3 regions of the Alteromonas sp. I10 genome follow, and region 1 is predicted to be linked to each of the others. Evidence: predicted binding sites of a transcription regulator. Region 1 holds the regulator's gene; each other region holds the start of a gene.
What was found. The regulator FliA, encoded in region 1, starts transcription of late flagellar genes. The targets are predictions, from matches to a motif close to CTAAAGNTNNNNNNNNNNNNGCCGATA.

Region 1 (4,259 bases):
ACTAGAAAGTCCTGTAATATATCCTCGTCAACATCAAACGACATGCGCCCGCTCCCCTAAAAACCTAAGCTAGACAGAAGATCATCTACATCATCTTGGCCTGACACGACGTCGTCGCGCTTATCGGCATCAATGATAGGGCCTTCTGCCTCTACACCATCAACCTTATCGGCCTTAACGCTAGATGGTTTAGTTTGTTCTGCACCGTCGCGTTCACCAAACATGGTAAGCATGTTAACTAAGCTGTCTTCCACTTCTTTAACCAAGTCGATAACGCGGCGAATAACCTGACCAGTTAAGTCTTGATAACCTTGAGCCATCAATACTTCTGTAAGTAACTGTGTAAGTTTAGCTGACTGTGCCGAACCTTCTTCCAACAATTCGTCTAAGTCTGCGCATAAAGCCTTGAATTCACCCAACTCTATTTGGCGATTCATCAGCTTCTTCCACTCAGGCATAACCTTTTCGATGCGCGCCGACAGCATTTCAGCTATAGGCATGCTCGCTTCAACGGCATCCATAGTAGTATTAGCAGCTTTTTCAGTTTCTTCAATTACGTAGGTTAGGCGGGATTGTGCATCGGGAATATCATCGGTCGCGAGATTTTTAATGCGGTCGTCTATTTGGAAATTATTCAGCGCGTCATGGAGCTGACGCGTCAGTTTCCCTACTTCGGCAAATAACTCAACGTTTTCTTTCATTGAGGCCGCTTCTAATAGGGCATTGGCTGAAGCGTTGTCACCCTCTTCAAGGTAGGTGACAAGCTGTTTTGCTTCTTCCAACGAAATTGGAACGTTTACATTCGTTGACATCCAGTAAACCTCATTTCTCTGGTGAGCGTCTGGATCAACCTAAACGTTCGAATATTTTATCTAATTTTTCTTTAAGTGTTGCTGCAGTGAACGGCTTAACAACGTAGCCATTAACACCTGCTTGCGCAGCGGCAACAATTTGCTCTTTCTTCGCTTCAGCAGTAACCATAAGTACTGGTAGGTGCTTGAGCTTGTCATCGGCTCTAATCGCGCGAAGCAAGTCAATACCCTGCATTCCAGGCATGTTCCAATCGGTAACTACGAAATCGAAATCACCTTGCTGCAACATAGGCAATGCAGTACTTCCGTCATCCGCTTCCTGGATGTTGGAAAAACCCAAATCTTTAAGTAGGTTTTTGATGATACGTCTCATGGTAGAAAAATCATCGACCACGAGAATTTTCATGCTTTTGTCCAAAATAGCCTCCAGTGAGGGGTTAATTGTTATTAATTTCTATTCTTCGTCAGCTTGCCACGACTTCATTCGTGATTTGAGTTTTAACATGGCCTGACTGTGAATTTGACTGACTCTCGATTCACTTACATCAAGAACCTCACCAATTTCTCTTAGGTTCAGCTCTTCATCATAATACAGCGAAAGTACAATCGCTTCTCTTTCAGGTAATGTCGTAATTGCATGGGCAAGCGCTTTTTGGAAAGCGCCTTGCATCAAATCTTCCAGTGGTGCGTCGCTACCTCGATTTTGCTCTGTCGAAATAACATCTTCTGACACACCTAAATCTTCAATACCTACCAGCTTTCCGGCATTTACTTCATTAAGCATTTGGTGATAGTCCTGCAAGCTTACATTAAGCTTATCAGCAATATCAGAATCTCTAGCATCGCGGCCTGTTTCGCTTTCTACTTGCGAAATTGCTTCAGTGATCGCTCGGCCATTTCGGTGAACTGAACGCGGTGTCCAATCCCCTTTGCGAATTTCATCTAGCATAGCACCGCGAATGCGAATGCCGGCAAACGTTTCAAAGCTGGCTCCTTTTGAACCATCAAAGTTTCGCGCGGCTTCTAATAATCCAATCATGCCTGATTGAATTAAATCGTCTACAAGAACACTAGCCGGCAATCGCGCTATCAAGTGATGCGCTATACGCTTAACCAATGGCGCATGTCTTTCGACTAACTGCGCTTTATCGGTTTGTTGTTGATAAGCGGCTGCCTTGCTGTTCAACGCTGACTTCCTACGGCTTTTTCTGCAACTAATTGTTCAATGAAAAACTCTAAATGGCCACCTGGCTGCGCTGGAATAGGCCATGTTAAGGCTTTACTCGCCAACTGTGTTATTGCAACGGCTGCCGGTGAACCTGGGTAAGCATCGACAATGGCTGTTTGTTTACGCACTGCTTTACGAATGTTCTCGTCAAACGGTACTGTCGCCACTAATTCTAGTGCAACATCTAAAAAACGCCCTGTCACTTTGCTCAATTTACTAAATAGCTTTTGGCCTTCTCGCACGTCGCGCACCATATTAGCCACAACTTTGAAGCGGAAAACACCGTGCTCTCTATTCAGAATTTTTATCAATGCATACGCATCTGTCAATGAAGTAGGCTCGTCACACACAACGACCATGATGTCTTGTGAGGCTTTTGAAAAGCTCAACACCATGTCTGAAATACCTGCCGCTGTATCAACGATAAGCACGTCAATTTGCGAGCGCAGCTCACTAAAGGCACGAATTAGGCCAGCGTGTTGCGTTGGCGACAATTCTGCCATCGACTGCGTGCCTGATGTGGCAGGGGCAATCTTTATTCCGTGCGGACCGGTCACTAATACTTCATCAAGTGTACATTCGCCGGAAAGCACGTGGGATAAGTTTTTCTCAACACGCAAACCTAACATAACGTCTACGTTAGCAAGACCGAGGTCCGCATCGAGAACCATTACACGTTTACCTTGCTTCGCCATGGCGATAGCGGTGTTCAATGTAATGTTTGTTTTACCTACGCCACCTTTGCCACCGGTGACGGCGATTACTTTGATTAACCGTGATTGCTTCATTTTTCTTAAGCTACTCGCTTGGTCGTCAATCATACTGCTTATGCTGTTTTAATTGCGTTGTTACCACTAGTATGATTCAAACCGTACTTTTTATAAAGCTTTGCAGCAGCGGAAACCAAAGATTTCGCTTCTGCAATCTTAATGTCTTCAGGTACTTTTTGACCATCGGTGACATAACTAACCGGTAATTGGTATTCAACCGCTGCACTAAGCACCTCTCCTAAAGAGTAGCACTCATCTAACTTTGTGAAAATACAGCCACTTAGTTCAATATCATCATACGCTTGAATGATTCTCTGCAAAGCAGGATATTGCGTATTTGCTTGCGCTACCAAATATTTTTTAACATTTGGCATTTGTCCGTTATCAAACTGCTTAATTTGTTTAATTAATCGACTGTCTCTTTGACTAAATCCAGCCGTATCAATCAATACTAGTCGCTTATGACGAAGTTGGAATAATAAATCCGCAAGTTCTTCACTAGTCTGCGCTTTTCTCACCGTGCAGCCAATAATCTTTCCGTAAGTCGCTAGCTGCTCATAGGCGGCAATTCTATACGTATCAATGGTAATCATCGCAACCGACTCTGCACCGTATTTCTGCGCATAGCGGGCAGCAAGTTTCGCAACGGTAGTTGTTTTACCGGTACCTGTTGGCCCTACTAATGCAACAGCACCTTGTGCGCTAAGTATATCGTTTCCTGTCACATTTATGCGATTAGCCAATAGGTTAAGAAGATATACCCATGCATCTCGTTCGTTGTAATGTGACGGCGTATAGCTAATAAGCTGTTTCGCTAACGCGTTGCTTAACCCCATATCGGTTAAACGGGTGATTAGATATTGATGAACAGGTTTTTGACGTTTGTTCTTAGCTTCCATCAAGTCGGCCACTTGATATTGCAATACATCGCGAAGAGACGCTAGCTCTTCCTTGATTTGCGCAAGCTCCGCTGACTGCGTCACAGAGGTATCATCCATACTTGACGCTTGATGCTCTGGGAAAGCGTTCTGACGAACTGGTTCATGAGAAGACTGCTGGGCTTCTACGTCGTCAATAAAGGCTTCTGAGAAGTCTAAGTGCGAAGCAATTTCATTGGCGTGCTTAGCATTCGCTGTCATTGGTTGGTTAGGTTGCGCAGGACTCGCCACGCCATTATTTCCACCGTGCTGCTTTTCTAGCAGTGCTTTAAGGCTATCAGGACCGTCGTCACCAATGATTTCGCTCAAGCTAGGCACTGCCTTTTGACCGGGTGTTTTTGCAGCGGCTTGTGGAGACGCTTTCGGCGTAAACAACTTCGCTTCAGGCTCTTTGTCGTAGGCTGCGACAAGCTCAATACCGTCAGCGACTTTGCGATTTGACATGATCACAGCGTCACTGCCCAATTCAGCTTTAACTTGGCTTAACGCCTCACGCATATCTTTGCCGAAG
Region 2 (4,259 bases), on a different contig from region 1:
AACTACCATGTCTTTCTTGATATCACCAGCGTGATTAAGGGCTTCAAACGCCATACCAGCGGTCATAGCACCGTCGCCAATTACCGCTACAACCTTTCTGTTTTTGCCTTCTTTTTCGGCAGCCACAGCCATGCCCAGCCCTGCACTAATCGATGTAGACGAATGACCAACTGCAAAGGTGTCGTAGTCGCTCTCAGGCGGCCATGGGAAAGGGTGCAGACCATTCTTTTGGCGAATGGTGCTCATGCGCTCTGCACGACCTGTAAGGATTTTGTGCGGATAAGCTTGGTGACCTACATCCCACAGCAGTCGATCGAAGGGGGTGTCGTACACATAGTGCAAAGCGACGGTCAGTTCCACTGTGCCTAAACCAGATGCAAAATGCCCACTAGTTTGGCTTACGCTGTTAAGTAAGTACTCACGCAACTCATCGGCGAGCTCGCGTAATTTGTCTTGGGGCAACTGCCTCAATTTATCGGGTGTTTGCGCAAGCGCAAGCGTTGGGTAATGTTGGAGATCTAAACTCATGTACTTATTATCTTTTTCAACATGGCGCGTGGCTAATGGTCGCGTTTTACCAAAAGCTCGCTAAACGCGATTAAACTGTCAGTATTGTAGGGTAAACGCGCCAATGCTTGAAGTGCATTATCGTGAAGCATTTCTAATTCTTGTTTAGCGCCTGTAATACCAAGTTTGGCTGGAAAGGTATTTTTCCCTAACGCTTCGTCTGACCCCGCGGGCTTACCTAATTTTTCGCTACTGCCTTCCACATCTAAAATATCGTCTTGAACTTGGAAAGCTAGCCCAATATCCGCGGCATAAGCCATTAAGTCAATTTTAGTTTGAGGCAGTAAGCCTTCACTAACAATGGCGACCATTTCTACGCAGGCTTTTAACAATGCACCGGTTTTCAATCTATGCAGCTGTTTTAGTTCTTCTAGCGAGATGGTTTTGCCGGTGCTGGCTAAATCGATAGCTTGCCCACCGCACATACCTATGTAACCCGCACTTTTCGCAAGTACAGACAGTAACTGGCTACGCTTTGTTTCAGCATACGTGCTTAATGGCGCATCAGCTAACACTGTAAATGCAAGTGCCTGCAGTGCATCCCCAGCTAAAATAGCGGTAGCCTCATCAAAGGCAATATGGCAGGTTGGCATACCGCGGCGCAAGTCGTCGTCGTCCATGGCTGGTAAATCGTCGTGGACTAACGAGTAGGCGTGCACACATTCAATGGCCATACTAATAGCCATTTGGTCTTTTTTGGGCACGTCTAGGGTGTTACCTACTACTTGAACAAGTAGTGGCCGCATCCGTTTACCGCCAGCAAGTAAGGCGTGACGCATTGCGTCTTTCAAGCGCGGCGCGTAATCGGGTAATTCGTCAATTAATGTAAGAAGAGATGCATCAGTTTGCTGTTTAACTTGCTGATGCAAAGCAGAAAAATTCATAGATTGCCTGTTAGTTAAAAATGAACGATTTATGGCTGTTCACTTTCAGGAAGAGGGTGGAGCGTTTCTTCGCCTTGTTCACTGAGCAGTATCTTTACTTTTTGCTCGGCGTTTTCAAGAGATTGTTGGCCTTGGCGGGAAAGTGCTATACCGCGCTCAAATTTTTCTAGTGCTTTATTAAGAGGCAGATCACCGCTTTCCATTTCGTTAACGATAGCTTCTAGTTCTGATAAAGTTTCTTCAAAAGACGCTGATGCTTTTTCTGTCGTCATAAAAACACTCAATATAGTGGCCAAAATACGTATACCGCGCACATTAACCGAGGGTTGCACAAGGGTCAAATGGTTTGTCCGTATATCGCCTATATCACAGTAACATAGCTTTTTTTTCATCCAGTTCAAAAGGCAACATACAAGCAAATTGTGCTATATTCGATGCAGGGTTCACTAACCTTTCAGAAGTAACCGTGTTATTTACTGTGAAGGAAAAAGTAAGGAGCTGAAAAAGCGGTAGGTATTTTAGTTTAGAAAAAAGACAAAGCTGCGCTTTTGCATAGAACCTACTTCATAATAAACAAAATAATGTGATATTTTTCAATAATGTCGTTTTAGTATTTCTATCTTTTGCCGATAGGGTATTTGTACACTAACAGCACTGACTGCGCATAAATGGGGAAGAGTGAGTGGATTTAGCAACCGTCATAGGTATGTTGGGCGCCATTGGTTTCATAGTGATGGCTATGATTCTGGGCGGCAGCTTGGGCATGTTCATCGACGTGCAATCAATACTTATTGTATTCGGGGGAACACTATTTGTTGTCCTATCTCAGTTTACGTTGGGCCAATTCTTCAGTGCGGGTAAAGTTGCTGGCAAAGCATTCATGTTCAAAATTGAAACGCCTGAAGAGCTTATCGAGAAGATTGTTGAAATGGCAGACGCTGCGCGAAAAGGCGGGTTTCTGGCACTAGAAGAAGCGGAAATTTCAAATGAGTTCATGCAAAAAGGTGTGGACATGTTGGTTGACGGCCACGACATTGAAGTGGTGAGAGAAACGTTAGCTAAAGATATTTCTATGACAACGGAAAGGCATGAGTTCGGCGCTTCTATATTTAAAGGAATGGGTGACGTAGCGCCTGCGATGGGTATGATTGGTACTTTGATCGGTCTGGTTGCCATGCTTTCAAACATGGATGACCCTAAAGCCATCGGTCCTGCTATGGCGGTAGCGCTATTAACTACGCTTTATGGTGCCTTTTTTGCCAACGTCGTGTGTTTGCCAATTGCCTTTAAACTGGCGGTAAGAGCCGGTGAAGAGAAGTTAAACCAGAGTCTTGTTCTTGACGGTATTGTGGGTATAGCCGATGGCCAGAACCCACGTGTTATCGAAGGGGTATTAAAGAACTACCTTGCGGCGAGTAAACGCGGAAGCGCAGAGGAAGAGTAATGGCCGAAGAAGAATGCCCAAAATGTCCCCCCGAGGGGCTTCCAGCCTGGATGGGAACCTTCGCAGACCTGATGTCGTTGCTTATGTGCTTCTTCGTACTCCTTCTTTCTTTTTCGGAAATGGACGTACTGAAGTTTAAACAAATTGCGGGCTCTATGAAGTTTGCTTTTGGTGTGCAAAATAAAATTGAAGTAAAAGATATTCCAAAGGGTACCAGTGTTATTGCTATGGAATTTCGTCCGGGTAAACCTGACCCTACGCCCATTGAATCCATTCAGCAGCAAACTAACGAAATGACCCAACAAATGCTGGAATTTCAGGCTGGTAACGAAGACTCTGCCGGCGGAAGGCAGAAGCAGCGCGGCGAGCAGCGTGGCGGACAATCTCAACAAACGGCTACTGAGTCGTCTTCATCGGCTGAGCAAAGCACCGATCAGTCGCAAATGGCTGAACTGATGAAAAAAGTAGCGCAGCAATTAGAAAAACAAATTCTAGATGGTTCGGTGGAAATGGAATCGTTGGGTCAGCAGTTAACCATTCGAATTCGTGAGAACGGTTCCTTCTCGGCGGGCTCAGCCTTTTTGCAGCCCCAATTCCAACCGGTGTTGAGAAAAATCGGTACGCTGTTGGCGGATGTGCCTGGAGAAATCGAAATTTCAGGGCACAGTGACGGTCAGCATATTGCTAATGAACTCTATCGTTCTAATTGGGACTTGTCAGCGCAGCGCGCTGTAGCGGTCGCTGAAGCCATGCGGACCGCGCCAGGGTTTGACGAAAGTCGTATGTCGGTAGTGGGTAAGGCAGATACCGTTCCAATTGTAGAAAATGCCACTACACCTTCAGACCGAGCGCAAAATCGTCGCGTTGAAATTAATATTAATCAGGGTAAGCCAATGCTGTCGAAGCCTATATCAGTTGTAGATGAGTAGTGCTTTGACCTAGTGTCAGCTTCAAACAAGAAAGCGGCGCCAAAAGGGCGCCGCTTTTTTTGTCACTACTATAGATAATTAGCGTAGTTAAACACGAGCCAAATCAAGTCTGTAATGAGGCTTTGAAATCACAAGCTGAACGGTACTGATTGTTCTTTCTAAAAAACCACCTTCACAATATTTCAGGTAGTAGGTCCACATTCGCATAAAACGCTCGTCATAACCGTCGTTTAAAAGCTCATCTTTTGCAGAAATAAATGCTTCATACCAATGGTTCAATGTTTTCGCATAGTCAATCCCGATGTCGTGTAAGTCACGAATCATCATATTAGTGTACTTTTTCAGGTGAGCGTTAAGCTGGTGCTGAGAAGGTAAAAATCCACCCGGAAAGATATATTTCTGAATAAAGTCGACACTATTTGAATAGCTGTCGTA
Region 3 (4,259 bases), on a different contig from region 1:
AAGAACAAGCTCCAATTGCCTTCAAGACCATCTACAACAAAGCCGCTGCTAGAAGCGACCAAGGTTCTGCCCGCAACACTCAGGGAGGCCATGAGTGCGTACTGGGTTGCACTAAACGCCCGATTACACAATAGTGAGATAAACGCGACCATGGCAACGGTGCTCCAAGCCCCTGTAAAGCCATCGACAATAACGGTTATGGCTAAAAGAGATGTGGAAGGGCCTGTTTGCGCGATCAGTGCAAATAGTAAATTAGACGCGGCCATGGCCACACCCGCAATCATTAATCCGCGGTAAATACCGTAGCGAATGTTAACCAATCCACCTAACAGTGAAAACACGATGGTTACCCACCAGTTGAGCAATTTTGAGTAAGTAGCGATATCGCTATTAGAAAAGCCAATTTCTTTATAAAACACGATACTCATGCGGCCTAGAAAGGCTTCACCGATTTTAAATAGAAATATAAACAGTAAAAACGACGCCGCTAATTTAACGCCGTTTCGATTGAAAAATTCGGCGAATGGCGTGACCAGAGTAGTTTGTATCCAGTGAAAAACGGGAGACCGCTTTGTATCTTTGGCTGTTATCTTTTCAAGCAAGGCTTCGCGGTCAATTTGTGGCTCGTTCGCTAAATACGTGGCGCACATTAATAAAGCCATGAGAGCACCGAGTAAAAGATAAATGTTTGGCCAAGTCCAAGATGTCATGTCAGCCAAGAAGAACGGGATAGCACCAAGCCCGCCATAACCTGTCCACCAGCCAGCGGTGGCTACTGAAGACGCAGCTGACATGCCGTCTTTGTCGTCTTGGGCAATACAGTCAATGCGAAAACCATCGATGGCGATATCTTGCGTGGCTGAGGCAATAGCAATAAGCAAACCGACTAATGCAACATAAAACAAATCTTGGTCTGCAGTGAGTTGAGACATCACTAAACACAGCAAAACTACACAGCCTTGCATAGCGAAAATCCAACCTCGTCGTTGACCTAATAGTGGGGGCTTGATTTTGTCGACAAGCGGAGACCAGAGGAAATTAAAAGAGTATGTCGCGAAAATAATGCCGAATAAGCCGATGGCCGAGCGAGACAAACCTTCATCTTTGAGCCAAGCAGATAGCACTGAACCAATCATGATCCAAGGGAAGCCACTGGAAATGCCGAAAAGAAATATACTGAGGTATCGTTTGTCGTTAAACGTTTTTAAAGCGTTGAGCAAAACTGCGGCCTTAGGCAAGAATACAAAAGCATATTGAGCCATGAACCACAGTGAGAAGCAATAACGCGTTGAAGTGAAAGTTTTACTATGGACGAATGCCTACGCAGTCGAGTGGGCAATGACCCAAACCTTCAAGGAAATTCACGCAGTTATTTAGTTCATCTACAAGAAACTGGTCGTTAATTAGCTTGTCTTCATTCCAATAATGCACTTGATGAAGTAAATGCCAAAAAACCCGTTCTTTTTGTGTGTAGGGCTGCGTTAAGGTGTAATCAATTTGCCCCCATTCTTCCATACTATCCCAAAAGAATAGCTCGATCTCCTCGATAGGAAGCTCTCCTTGCCAAAATGCTCTCAAATAGAAACACAGCTGCTTTGCTTTGTTATCTACGAAATCTTGAACACTCACAAGTAACTCAACCGTTTATGTTTGCTAAAAGTATTATAGTTCATAACAATCTTACTGCTTAGGACAGAGGCTTGCTATTTACACCATTAAATTTAGGTAATTGTTTTGGATACTAATTTAGCGTAATCGGTTAATTATCGAATTACCAGCCTAGGTGGCGAGTCCAACCAATAGTGCTATTTGCAACTATCTGAATATGAGGGGATTTCTGAAACTCCTTTATACTAAAGGCTAATAAATTGCTGGGAATAATTATTTGTCGATAGTGCATCTTTAGTGCGTTTTTTGCGCTAATCTTTCGCTTTTGCGTGGTACTGTTCGCCCAGTCGTTAAATCCACTTAGTGACAGATCCAATATTGGAAAGCTGGACTGCGCTATATTATCTATAACTAATGTGTTCGTTGATTCTTCTGGCCAAAAAGGTGAAATGGCTACGAAAGTGTCTGGATGAAGTTGAGGCTGTTGCTCTACGACGGACAAGTAAGTTGTGGCCAGCATGCCTTGTGCAATGACCATACGGTAGCCTGAATTGTCTTGTAAATAATTATTCAATGCATTGAGTTGTAAACTCAGTGCTGAAGTTGCTGATTCGAAATTGAGATACTGCGTAAGTTGATTACTTCTGGGGTGGATATTTTGGGCTGACATAGACGTAGTTTCAGAGTCTGATATGTCGGTGTTTGTAGATTCAGCAGGTAGGTTCTGCTGGGAAGTGACATTAACCGGCAAATTAAACGGACTTATCACTACATTCCAGCCTTTTTCTGCAAGCATGTTGGCAAGGCTATTTCCCTGCGCGAGCGTAAGGCTAGAGGGAAAAGGCTCGGTGAGTATGATAGCCACACCCAAAGGTAATGGTGTTTGCGCTTCAATTTCAATAATTGGGGATTCAACTTCTCCAATCATCAAAGGTTTCACTTCTCCAGGCAGATAGGCGTGACTAACATCTGTGAAAAAGTCACAGTGAGCTGTCATAGGCAATAGCGAAACAATAACAGCAAATGTTAAAAGGAGAGCGTGCCTTTTCATAAAATGTGGTTTGCCTTTACCTTAATCTGGATCTATTCAGCTTGGACAGCATCAAATTAATTCGTACATCAAGCGTATACAAAGGTTATCGGCAGGGTGCGTTAAAACTAAAATGGAGTCTATTGATAAAGTTGAATAGCGTTAAAACGCTACTCAAAACTTTCTGAGAGCGGCTTTGGGCAAAACGGACTAAAAGGGATGGCGACATTAAAGTGCAGCCAATGCCCAAGTGTCGGGTGCGAAAGACTCAAGCTTTCAGCATGAAGCTGTAAACGAGGCGCCATGGATAACGCTTCTTCATGGGCATAGAGTCTATCTCCCAAAATAGGGTGACCCAAAGCAAGCATATGTACTCGCAGTTGGTGAGAGCGACCGGTAATGGGATAAAGGGCAACGAGAGAATAGGGTCGCTCTTTTTCATCCAGTGTGCGCTCAATGACGTCAAAGTGCGTTACGGCTTTTTTACCGCGCTCGAAGTCTACCATTTGCTTTGGCCTGTTTGGCCAGTCGCAAATAAGGGGAAGGTTAACCTCTCCGCTGTCTTGTTCTACATGCCCATGAACACGTGCGAAGTAGCGCTTTTTAGTTTGGCGTAACTCAAACTGTTTCGAGATATGGCGATGGCTATCTTTATTAAGCGCCAGCACCAAAATACCCGAAGTCGCCATGTCTAAGCGATGCACTACTGTGGCGGTGGGATACACACGGTTCACCCGGCTAATCAGCGAATCGCGGTGCTCTAAAGCTTTGCCCGGAACGCTCAATAGCCCGCTAGGTTTATGCGCAACCACCATGTCCTCATCTTGATACAAAATATCAAGATAAGGTGTCATCGGTGGGTTATAAACAAAACTTGGGTTCGCCATTATGTACTCGTTACTTCACAGTCGCTCTTGAATGTTTAACCTTTCGAGGTTACGGGTTATTTACCACAATACGAATGGCGTCCAGCTGAACATCTGCATCCTGAATAACTTTATCAAGGGCGTTCATTTGCGTTTCAATAAACTCGATTTCGCTGTCACGTACTGCTGGGTTACGCTTTTGAAGATCGCGCAAGCGCTGTATTTCTTCGTTAAGCGTGCTGTGCATGCTGTTAAGTGCGTCGTGTTGCTTTTGGTTAGCTTGCTGATGGGCAAGCTTACGCGCCTTTTCAATGGCAAGCTCAAGCGGCTGTTGCAAGGCTTTTAGAAGCTGAGCCGAGATCTTACGTCCAATTTTACGCTTAACGTCGAAGCTCAATTCAGACGGGTTTCCTTGCGCATCTAAACACACGCGCACGGGCGTTTGAGGTAAGAAGCGACCCAACTGAAGCGCTTTAGGCGCTTGCGCTTGCAGCACAAACAACGCCTCAACCCAATAAGCGCCTTTTGGCAAAGACGGCTCGGCAATGAAGCCCATGCTGCTCTTTCCGTGTACGTCGGTGAGTACTACGTCCATGGCGGTATGCACAAGTGGATGATCCCAACTTAAAAACTGCACGTTTTCTAGCGTGGTGGCAACACGGCGCTTGTAAGTGACTGTCATGCCTTCTGGGTCAAGACCTGGAAGCTGGCTCACCATCGACTCGGTTGGCATAAGAATAAAGCAGTCATTGCCT

Region 2: the regulator FliA is predicted to act here: its motif matches at 2,057-2,083, upstream of pomA (flagellar motor protein PomA).
Region 3: the regulator FliA is predicted to act here: its motif matches at 2,746-2,772, upstream of BZA03_RS08765 (DUF3530 family protein).

What each region holds. Positions count from the first base shown of each region.
Region 1 covers NZ_QJJN01000001.1:131,653-135,911, reverse strand. The annotation lists gene BZA03_RS00525 (chemotaxis protein CheA) at 1-44, opposite strand, end outside; gene BZA03_RS00520 (protein phosphatase CheZ) at 57-812, opposite strand; gene cheY (chemotaxis response regulator CheY) at 847-1,230, opposite strand; gene BZA03_RS00510 (RNA polymerase sigma factor FliA) at 1,267-1,998, opposite strand; gene BZA03_RS00505 (MinD/ParA family protein) at 1,995-2,861, opposite strand; gene flhF (flagellar biosynthesis protein FlhF) at 2,867-4,259, opposite strand, start outside.
Region 2 covers NZ_QJJN01000008.1:24,940-29,198, reverse strand. The annotation lists gene dxs (1-deoxy-D-xylulose-5-phosphate synthase) at 1-528, opposite strand, end outside; gene BZA03_RS15030 (farnesyl diphosphate synthase) at 561-1,451, opposite strand; gene xseB (exodeoxyribonuclease VII small subunit) at 1,481-1,723, opposite strand; gene pomA (flagellar motor protein PomA) at 2,134-2,895, shown strand; gene BZA03_RS15015 (flagellar motor protein MotB) at 2,895-3,824, shown strand; gene BZA03_RS15010 (cyclopropane-fatty-acyl-phospholipid synthase family protein) at 3,912-4,259, opposite strand, start outside.
Region 3 covers NZ_QJJN01000003.1:444,778-449,036, reverse strand. The annotation lists gene BZA03_RS08775 (MFS transporter) at 1-1,262, opposite strand, end outside; gene BZA03_RS08770 (hypothetical protein) at 1,306-1,629, opposite strand; gene BZA03_RS08765 (DUF3530 family protein) at 1,772-2,659, opposite strand; gene rluA (bifunctional tRNA pseudouridine(32) synthase/23S rRNA pseudouridine(746) synthase RluA) at 2,809-3,525, opposite strand; gene rapA (RNA polymerase-associated protein RapA) at 3,575-4,259, opposite strand, start outside.